DNA from 2 places in the Paenibacillus sp. LS-5 genome. Region 2 is predicted to be linked to the other one. Evidence: a T-box and tRNA genes for the amino acid it is inferred to sense, from the RefSeq annotation. Region 2 holds a T-box; the other holds one or more tRNA genes.
What was found. The T-box of region 2 lies ahead of AC0MA3_RS15045 (arginine--tRNA ligase). A T-box ahead of a tRNA ligase gene usually reads a tRNA of that ligase, here a tRNA-Arg.

Region 1: it has a tRNA-Arg gene. The T-box ahead of AC0MA3_RS15045 (arginine--tRNA ligase) is inferred to sense a tRNA for this amino acid. The anticodon was not compared.

Annotation. Positions count from the first base shown of each region.
Region 1 covers NZ_JBWAVA010000027.1:8,449-12,873, forward strand. The annotation lists gene gap (type I glyceraldehyde-3-phosphate dehydrogenase) at 1-753, opposite strand, end outside; gene AC0MA3_RS25070 (sugar-binding transcriptional regulator) at 870-1,922, opposite strand; tRNA gene AC0MA3_RS25075 (tRNA-Arg) at 2,254-2,328, shown strand; gene clpP (ATP-dependent Clp endopeptidase proteolytic subunit ClpP) at 2,521-3,117, shown strand; gene AC0MA3_RS25085 (GDSL-type esterase/lipase family protein) at 3,196-3,834, opposite strand; gene AC0MA3_RS25090 (PdaC/SigV domain-containing protein) at 3,965-4,425, opposite strand, start outside.
Region 2 covers NZ_JBWAVA010000009.1:82,486-86,910, reverse strand. The annotation lists gene AC0MA3_RS15045 (arginine--tRNA ligase) at 364-2,217, opposite strand; T-box leader at 2,294-2,513, opposite strand; gene AC0MA3_RS15040 (hypothetical protein) at 2,766-3,104, opposite strand; gene AC0MA3_RS15035 (DEAD/DEAH box helicase) at 3,235-4,425, opposite strand, start outside.

The DNA.
Region 1 (4,425 bases), on a different contig from region 2:
CTTTTCAAGAACAGTAACGAGCTCAGTCAGGGAACCAGTAGCAACAGGCACACGTTGTGCAGCGCCGTCCAGTTTGCCTTTCAGTGCTGGGATTACCAGACCGATTGCTTTTGCAGCACCGGTAGTGTTAGGGATGATGTTCTCAGCAGCAGCGCGGGCGCGTCTGAAGTCGCCTTTAGCGTGTGGAGCATCAAGTGTGTTCTGGTCGCCAGTGTAAGCGTGGATAGTAGTCATCAGGCCTTCAACGATTCCGAACTTGTCGTTCAGAACTTTTGCCATAGGAGCCAGGCAGTTAGTTGTGCAAGATGCACCGGAGATTACAGTTTCAGTACCATCAAGGATGTCATGGTTAACGTTGTAAACAACGGTCTTCATGTCGCCAGTAGCTGGAGCAGAGATTACTACTTTTTTAGCTCCGCCTTTCAGGTGCTTTTCAGCTGCTTCTTTAGTTGTGAAGAAACCTGTGCACTCCAGAACGATATCTACGCCCAGGTCGCCCCAAGGAAGTTCTTCAGGATTGCGGTTCGCAAGAACCTTAACTTCTTTGCCGTTTACTTTGAAGAAGCCGTCATGTACTTCAACGTCCCCTTGGAATTTACCTTGAGTTGTATCATATTTAAGCAAATGAGCAAGCATCTTAGCGTCAGTCAAGTCATTGATTGCTACCACTTCGATACCTTCTACATTTTGAATACGGCGGAATGCAAGGCGTCCAATACGTCCAAAACCGTTAATACCAACTTTTACACTCATTGAATAGTTCCTCCTAGATTTCGTTTTATTTATTCAAGACAGGCCGTGAGGCTCGTCAAGACAACAATGTTAAGTATAATGCATAAACCCTTTGCTTGCTTCCCATATTATGGAATTTATAGGACTGCCTGGACCTGATTGTCAATTTCTTTACCAATTTCGATAGCCGCCGCCTCATCGGTAACGAGTATATCCTCCTGCCCGAAACGAAGCATCGCATGGATGGCTTTGGACTTTCGTTTGCCTCCGGCGATACCGACAACGACTTCCGTGCGGATAATATCCTCTAGGCGGAGCCCCATAGTCAGCATAGTATGAACAACCTGACCTTCTTCATTGAAATAATAGCCGAACGATTCGGCAACCGCTCCTTCTCCCTGGATTTCTGAGACTGTAGCCTCATCCAGCTTACGGCGGCGGGTCATTTCAATGGCATCCCCAATACCATGCACAATAATTCGCGACCTGCGGATAATTTGTACAATCTCCCCAATGTTCGCATCGAGCCCCAGGGACTGGTAAGCATCTTCACTAAGTAAATCAGGCACATGCAGAAGGCGGTAATTAGCCCCCATCCGTTTGGCCATCTTTGAAGCAATCGTGTTGGCCTGAATCTCCATGCTCTCACCCAATCCCCCGCGCGCTGGTACAACCCAAGCGTTCTTATAGGAAGGAGATAACGGAGGTGTGAGCTGATCAGCCATTTCAGCAAGCGTTGAACCACCCGTAACGGCAATGGTATCATCCGACCGCAATACACCTAGCAATGCTTTGGCGCCCGCGCGTCCGAGCTCACGTTTCGTGAATGGCGAGGTTTCGCAATCACCAGGGACCACAATAACTTTGTTCAGACCATACGTTGTACGAATTTTCTCTTCCAGATCATCCAGGCCAAACAGGCTCTTGGCGATTGGCTCCAGCAGGTCAAGCAGTCTGCGCCCCGCATCGCTTACGCGCATGCCTACGCTCTCGATCTCAATGAGCCCTTGCGATTTCAGAAGATCCGTCTCGGCGCGCAGCACCCGCTCAGTCATATCGAGCGAAGCGGCAAGCGTTCTGCGCCCAATAATATCGGACAGCATGATCTGATGTAGAATCGTGTAACGTCTCTTAAGGGTTTCCATGAGATCAGGCAGAAGCTGCTTTTGGATTTCTAATAAATTACGCATGCTTTCACTCCTGCAACTTCGTCTTCCTCTTATTCCCTTGTTCATGGTCTTAAAATGTCCCGGGTTAACTTTTTAAGTCCCACCCATATTCTACCCAAATATTACGCGGAGTGCAAGTCTTCCGTGAGTATAATTCTCAACCTCTTTTCATCTTATACATCTGGTGGGTAATGGAAAGTGCTGAAAGTCCCGTGACCCTAAGATAAAAGCCCAGGCTGCTGAATATCCACGCACGCTTGCGGCTGACAATGGAGAAGAAAACAAAGATATTTTGCAGCAAAATGATTAGCCGTTGCATTTACAGCCTAAATGGATTATAATAATTTCTGTTGCGCCCGTGGTCCAATGGATATGACGTAGGCCTCCGAAGCCTGAGATCCAAGTTCGATTCTTGGCGGGCGCGCCATTAATTTCATCTTTGTACATAATTTAGCAGCTGTACCTATACTACTTAACCAAAGAGCCACTTGTTGGCTCTTTTTTTATTAACTAAGTTTGACTTTCTTTGACTTTTTGTTTGAATTTGTTTATCATGTGGTTAATACGGTAACAGTAAAAATGAACACATTCGAAGAACCAATTCAAGGAGGTTTTCCACGTGAGTTATATTCCTATGGTAGTAGAACAGAGCAACCGCGGTGAGCGCGCTTATGACATCTATTCCCGCCTGCTGAAGGACCGCATCATTTTCCTCGGAACGGAGGTTAATGACGTGGTAGCCAATTCCATCATCGCACAAATGCTCTTCCTGGCTGCCGAGGATCCGGATAAGGATATTCACCTGTATGTGAACAGCCCTGGCGGTTCCATCACAGCCGGAATGGCTATATTTGATACAATGCAATATATTAAGCCGGATGTCTCCACCATCTGTGTGGGCATGGCCGCTTCCATGGGGGCTTTCCTGCTGAATGCCGGTGCCAAAGGCAAACGATTTGCACTGCCGAACAGTGAAATTATGATCCACCAGCCGCTGGGTGGAGCGCAGGGTCAGGCTACAGACATCGAAATCCGTGCCCGCCGTATCCTTAAGCTTCGCGACAAACTGAACCGTATCTTGTCCGAACGTACTGGCCAACCGCTGGAGCGTATCGAAAAGGATACAGACCGCGACTACTTCATGAGTGCTGCTGATGCAGCTGAATATGGTATCGTCGATAAAGTTATCGAGAAGACGCTGCCTACCGGCGTATAATTCAGAAGAACATACAAAGAGGCTGCCTGGACCATTATGGTCTGAGCAGCCTCTTTTGCATTATATAGTAGCAGTTTGTTATCGCAGCCGGCCGTAACCTAAGGCATCCAGCTTCCCGGCAATTATACGGTAGCCTCTGCCGTTTGGATGCACATGGTCCAGTGACAGCAATCCATGCTCATTGCCGGCGAACTCATGATAGATGGAGGCAAACCCGCATACACTGCTGCTATAGCCCGCTACATAGCCGTTAAACTGCCTTACCCAGTCTGTAGCTTCCGTGAACTGAGGATAAGGATTATAAAGTCCAACCATCCGGATGATAAAGGGGCGGCGGCTGCCGTTCTTGAGCTGCCAGAGAGAACCCATAATCCCGCTGAAATTTCTTTTGCACTCACGAAGTGCCCGTTCCAGCGCTGGAGACAGGTCACCTGGACGAAAGGAGACGGCTTTGGCTGCCTTAATCAGGTCGTTCCCGCCTATGGACAATGTAATAATATCTGCATCCCGGATCGCTTGGCGCATTATGGGTGCACTGCCTAGACGCTGCCCCAATGCAGCCGTAGTTAGACCATTGATGCCAAGGTTGGCTACGCCAACTGGTGCACGGAGCCGGCTCTCTGCCATTTTGCGGTATACAGGTACAAAACCGTTGCCCGGAAGAGCTCCGAATCCGGTTGTCAGGGAATCGCCAATGGCTGTGTACAGATAACTCATTTCCTTCCCCCCTCTTCATAAGCTAGTTTCTCCTATAGCTTATGAATGCGAGAAGTGCCTGGTCACAGAAAGGTATCCCTACACGGCATTAGCGGAGCGGGTTAATCTACTCTTTTATAGTAGACTATACTTATTTCAGCCCAGCGAATGGGCTGCTTCCATCTGGAAGAAGCTCCTTGAAGGTGAACTCATACTCCGGGAACCCGGAAGCATAGGCTGTGTATTCGTAGAGCTGGAAGAAAACGGCCAATCTCCCGTCCTTCACATAAAAATTCTTCTCTGTATTCAGGCCCGTGAACCCTCCCAGGTAACCGCCCTCTGCCTTAATGAGCTTGGATAGCTTCGCATTAAGCTCCTTTTTATAGTTCGGGTTGGCTTTCAGCAAATCCCCGATCAGGAGGCGCTTGCCGTCCTTCAGTGAGAATGTGAACGCATTGTTGTAAGTCATCCCGTGAGCACCCCCAAGATAGCTATACTGGTTCGTGATCAGACTGAGTATGCCGTCCTGGTTGTAGGTGATCACATAACCCCCGTCGAATTCATACGGCCGGTCATCCGAGGATTTATTCGCAATCTCCTTCTCCGCGTCAG
Region 2 (4,425 bases):
TAAGCCCTTATTACGTCTAATAAAAATTAAGCGGAAACAGACCCGCTATTTCCGGTGAATCCCTCTGTATGATAGGGTTAGTGGGAAATCCTCCCTCTAACATCGTTAGAAGTTCATTGGAAGAGCTTATAGCCCAAATTAGAGGGGGGATTTCCCTCTATTCACCTAAAAAGCATCTTCTAACGCAGAATAGAGGGAGTTTTTCCCTCTATTCCAATTTCCGATCGTTTTTGCCGGGACTCTGCTTAATATCCTTACGTACCAGCCTCTGTCCAACTCAACCCGTCTATCACTCTACTATGGACGCTATCCATCATCCGAATTATTCAACCGCTTATAAAACCTTTTCATCAACGATTTTGTCTACATCCGGTCAGGCTTCGGCAGTCCGATTACCTCCAAGGCCTCTCCGAGGGTATTCTGAAAACGCAGCGTTAGCCAGACCCGGAAGCGGATGGAGGCATCTCCTCCCTTAAGGATCGGGCAGGTGGAATAGAAGTTGTTGAACAACGAGGCCAAGGTATGGGCGAAGTTGCAAATACTATTGGGCGTGAGATCGCGGCTTGCCGTGTAGAGAGTATCCTCCCAGGTGCTGAGTTGTCTCAGCAAGGCTAGCTCGGCTGTCTCCAATCGTTCCGGAAACTGGGGAACCGCTGCCTGTTCCACCGGACAGTCTGCTTTGCTGAGCACACTGCCTGCACGCGCGAAGCTGTACATGAGATAGACTCCGGTATTACCTGAAATCTCCATGGCCTGCTTGAAATCGAACACAATCTCTGTGCCCAGATTGAAGCGCAGCAGGTAATAACGGATTGCAGCAGTGGCGATGATCCGGCTGGAGAGGCCGGTTTTGTCGGAGCGTGTGGCTTCGATGCTGTCCTCCATGAGCTGAACCAGATCGCTTACCTTCACGCCAATGCCTTGGCGGCCGGACATGGCGTAGGAGCTTTTGCCCTCTGAAATATCGATGCCAAGCTCGGCGGCGGAAGCTGGACTGAGTGATACGACTCCGTAACTGACATGCTGCAGCTTCTTTGCCTGCTCTGCATAACCCAGCACCTCAAGTGCCTGCTTCACCATGGCCTGCGGATACTCCTGCCTGTAGTCGATGACATTGACCACTCGATCCGCTTTGCCAAATTGCATAGGTCCTCCAGTCAACCCGGTAGTCCATAGACCTGCATTAAATTCGCTGTATTTGAAATCCTTGTCCAATAATCCGAATTTCCAGAGGTGATAGGCGATATCTTTGGCAGTGTAGGTCAAAATTCCGTTGGAACGCACCAGTACCTTGTCCTTCTGATGGTCCTCGGAATCGCCTTCAGAAGCCGGTTGTTTCAGAATCCAGCACCCTGCCAGTTTACCCTCTGTCTCCTGGATAAACACTGCTGTCTCTTCTAGCAGACGGAAAGCGGATGACCAGAAGCCTTCTTGCAAAATACTGCTCTCCCAGACCAGAAGATCATACCCGATATCGAAGTTTTTCATTTCTGCGACATGTTCTTTTACGATACGTTCCGCAACCAGTTGGCCGAGCCAGGCCTTATTGCCGTGCCCTTTCTCCAGTTCATGTAGAATGTCCGTCCTTTTATGGACCATTTCCGGCTGCTGTGCATACTCTTTGTTGATGGCGGCATAAATATCCCAGCAGTAATCCCCGAAACGGAGATGCTCTCCGGCTAGCGGCACATGAAGTAGACCGGCTACTGTATCTGCAAGTTGATTGCCCAGATCGTCCACATAGTTGTGGACTTCTACGTTATGCCCCGTTTTCCGCAAAACTCTTACCAGCGTATCCCCGATACAGGAGTTTCTTAGGTGGCCTATATGCATGGATTTGTTCGGATTCACGCTCGTATGCTCGACAATAACTTTCTCCCCATTGCCCGGAGGGAGCCCAAAAGAATGCCCCGCCCACTGCTGCCAGTTGATGTACATATTAATAAATCCCGGAGCGGCGATCTCAATGCGATCAAGCCATCCTCCGGTAACTCCCATTTGCTGAAGCTCTACAGTGATCAGTCCGGCGATGACCATGGGGGCTTTGCGCAACTTTTTGGCTAACTGCATGGCAATGTTACTAGAATAATCCCCAAAATCCGTATTCGCCGGCTGCTCCAGCACGACGGTTATCGGTTCTGCCAAGTCTGCGCCGAGGCTGCTGATTACGTTGTATACGCTTTGTTCCAGTTGCTTGCTGATCTGTTGACTTAACAATGATTTCTCCTCCTCCAAGACTAGAGTCCAACCGCAAATTCAAGGGGCCCGTTAAACACAAAAAAGCCCCGTCTCTAAAAGAGACGAAGGCATAAGCGCTCGCGGTACCACTCTCGTTGCCGAACACAGGGTTCAGCCACCTCACAGGTTAACGGCCTTCAGCCGGGGCTTCCTACTGCAAGTTCAGAAGTCCATCTCCCGGGTGCGCTTCATGACAGGATCTGTACCGGCTTACACTCTCCCGGCTCGCTGGGGACTAGATCGAAGATCACTACTTTCCCGTTCATTGAATGTATATTGATTTTTATCAGTATAGCGAATTATTGGAAATAAGCAATAGCCTTTTGTGGTGAGGTCAAACAGAGGCATCAACCCTCCCAGAGGATAAACGATCAATCTGCAGCAGGTGCACCGGTCAGATTCTTAATGTCTGTCGAGCCGTAAATCAGCAGGGCAATCACGATTATTAGCAAAATAGCGCCGGCAAATTCCTCTCCGTCAAAGTCATCCATCTGTAGTATGCCTCCCTTTTGTCATCCTCTCCGGCTTCAGGTGTTATCAGATTTTTTCTTCAAGGCAGTCATTATTTCGTTTAAGGTCAAGCTGTTGTTATCATCCAAAAAATTGACCAGCTTATCTACATTGTTTGAATTGCCGGGGCTTGTGTCGCTCAAAGTTTTATACTTTCCCACCAAACTGACGAATAAGGAAGCATCGGTGTACATCTGGACAGAATCAACCCGCAGTTTGCCGGTCAGAAGCAGCGCAGCCACTGTATATTCCAATCCTTTTGGAATCTGTTTGTTGGGATTTACCGGTGGTTTTTTGGTACCGGTCTTTTTTCCCTTTCCAGGAGGGGGCATGGAACTCCCTTCTTCCGTAAACAATCTATTTGTATACTTTATGCTCTTCCGCTGATATGGTGCATGCAGCCAGTCTTTTGTCTACCATGGTTATCCGTTTGCCCGAATAATAGGCATATTGTGCCGTTGAGATTGATTCTGCCTAGGTAAAAGATCAGATCATCAGAATCTCACGGATATCCTGCTCAGTTAGGGAGGATAAGGCTTCCTGCCCAGGCTCGATGACTTCATCGATCAGATTCTTTTTCTTCTGCTGCAGCTCGTACATTTTATCTTCTACTGTGCCTTGAGCGATTAGCCGGATCACCTGCACTACCTTCTTTTGTCCGATCCGGTGTGCCCGGTCAGCGGCCTGTTGTTCGACTGCGGGATTCCACCACAGATCATAGAGAATAACAGTGTCTGCTCCCGTCAGATTCAGACCCGTACCGCCTGCTTTGAGCGAGATGAGGAACAGGTCACGTTCCCCCTCATTGAAAAGTCCACACAGTTCAACCCTCTTTGCAGCAGGAGTGTGACCATCCAGATAGAAATGAGAAATTCCCTGTAAGCCCAGCTCACGGCTGATCATCCCCAGCATCTCAGTGAATTGTGAGAAAATCAACATACGCTTGCCGGAGCTGCGGCATTCCTCAATGATCTCCAGCAGCTGCTCGAATTTGCCCGATCCACCGGTATAACCTTCCACAAAAAGTGCAGGATGGCAGCACAGCTGGCGCAGACGGGTCAGACCGGCAAGCACCTTGATCCGCCCATTGCCGAACCCATCGCTATCCAGATGCTTCAGCGCTTCCTTCCGTAGTCTGGCGAGATAGGCGACGTACAGCTTTTTCTGTTCCGGCAGCAGCTCGGAGGCCTGAAGGGACTCGATCTTCTCCGGCAGCTCTTTGAGCACATCACTTTTGAGGCGGCGCAGCAGAAACGGCCGGATTCGCCTTGCGATAGTCTCCCGGGGCAGATCGTGAAAGGCTTTTTTGCCCGGGAACAGTCCAGGGAATACGACGCCGTAGATCGACCAGAGATCCTCTAGCGCATTTTCGACAGGAGTTCCTGTAAGGGCGAAGCGGTAGCGAGCCTGTAATGCTTTTACCGCCTGTGCAGTCTGGGTGGCATGGTTCTTAATGACCTGCGCTTCATCCAGAATGAGTGTATGGAAAGAACGTTTGACGTACAGCTCCACATCACGACGCAGCAGCGGGTAGGAGGTAATCAGAACATCACAGCCAGCCGCATTCCGCAGAGTCCGGCTCCGCTGGTTCAGGTTTCCGTCGGCGATAGCCGCTTTGATCTGCGGAGCAAAGCGCTTTAGCTCATTCTGCCAGTTGTAGAGCAAAGAGGCAGGAGC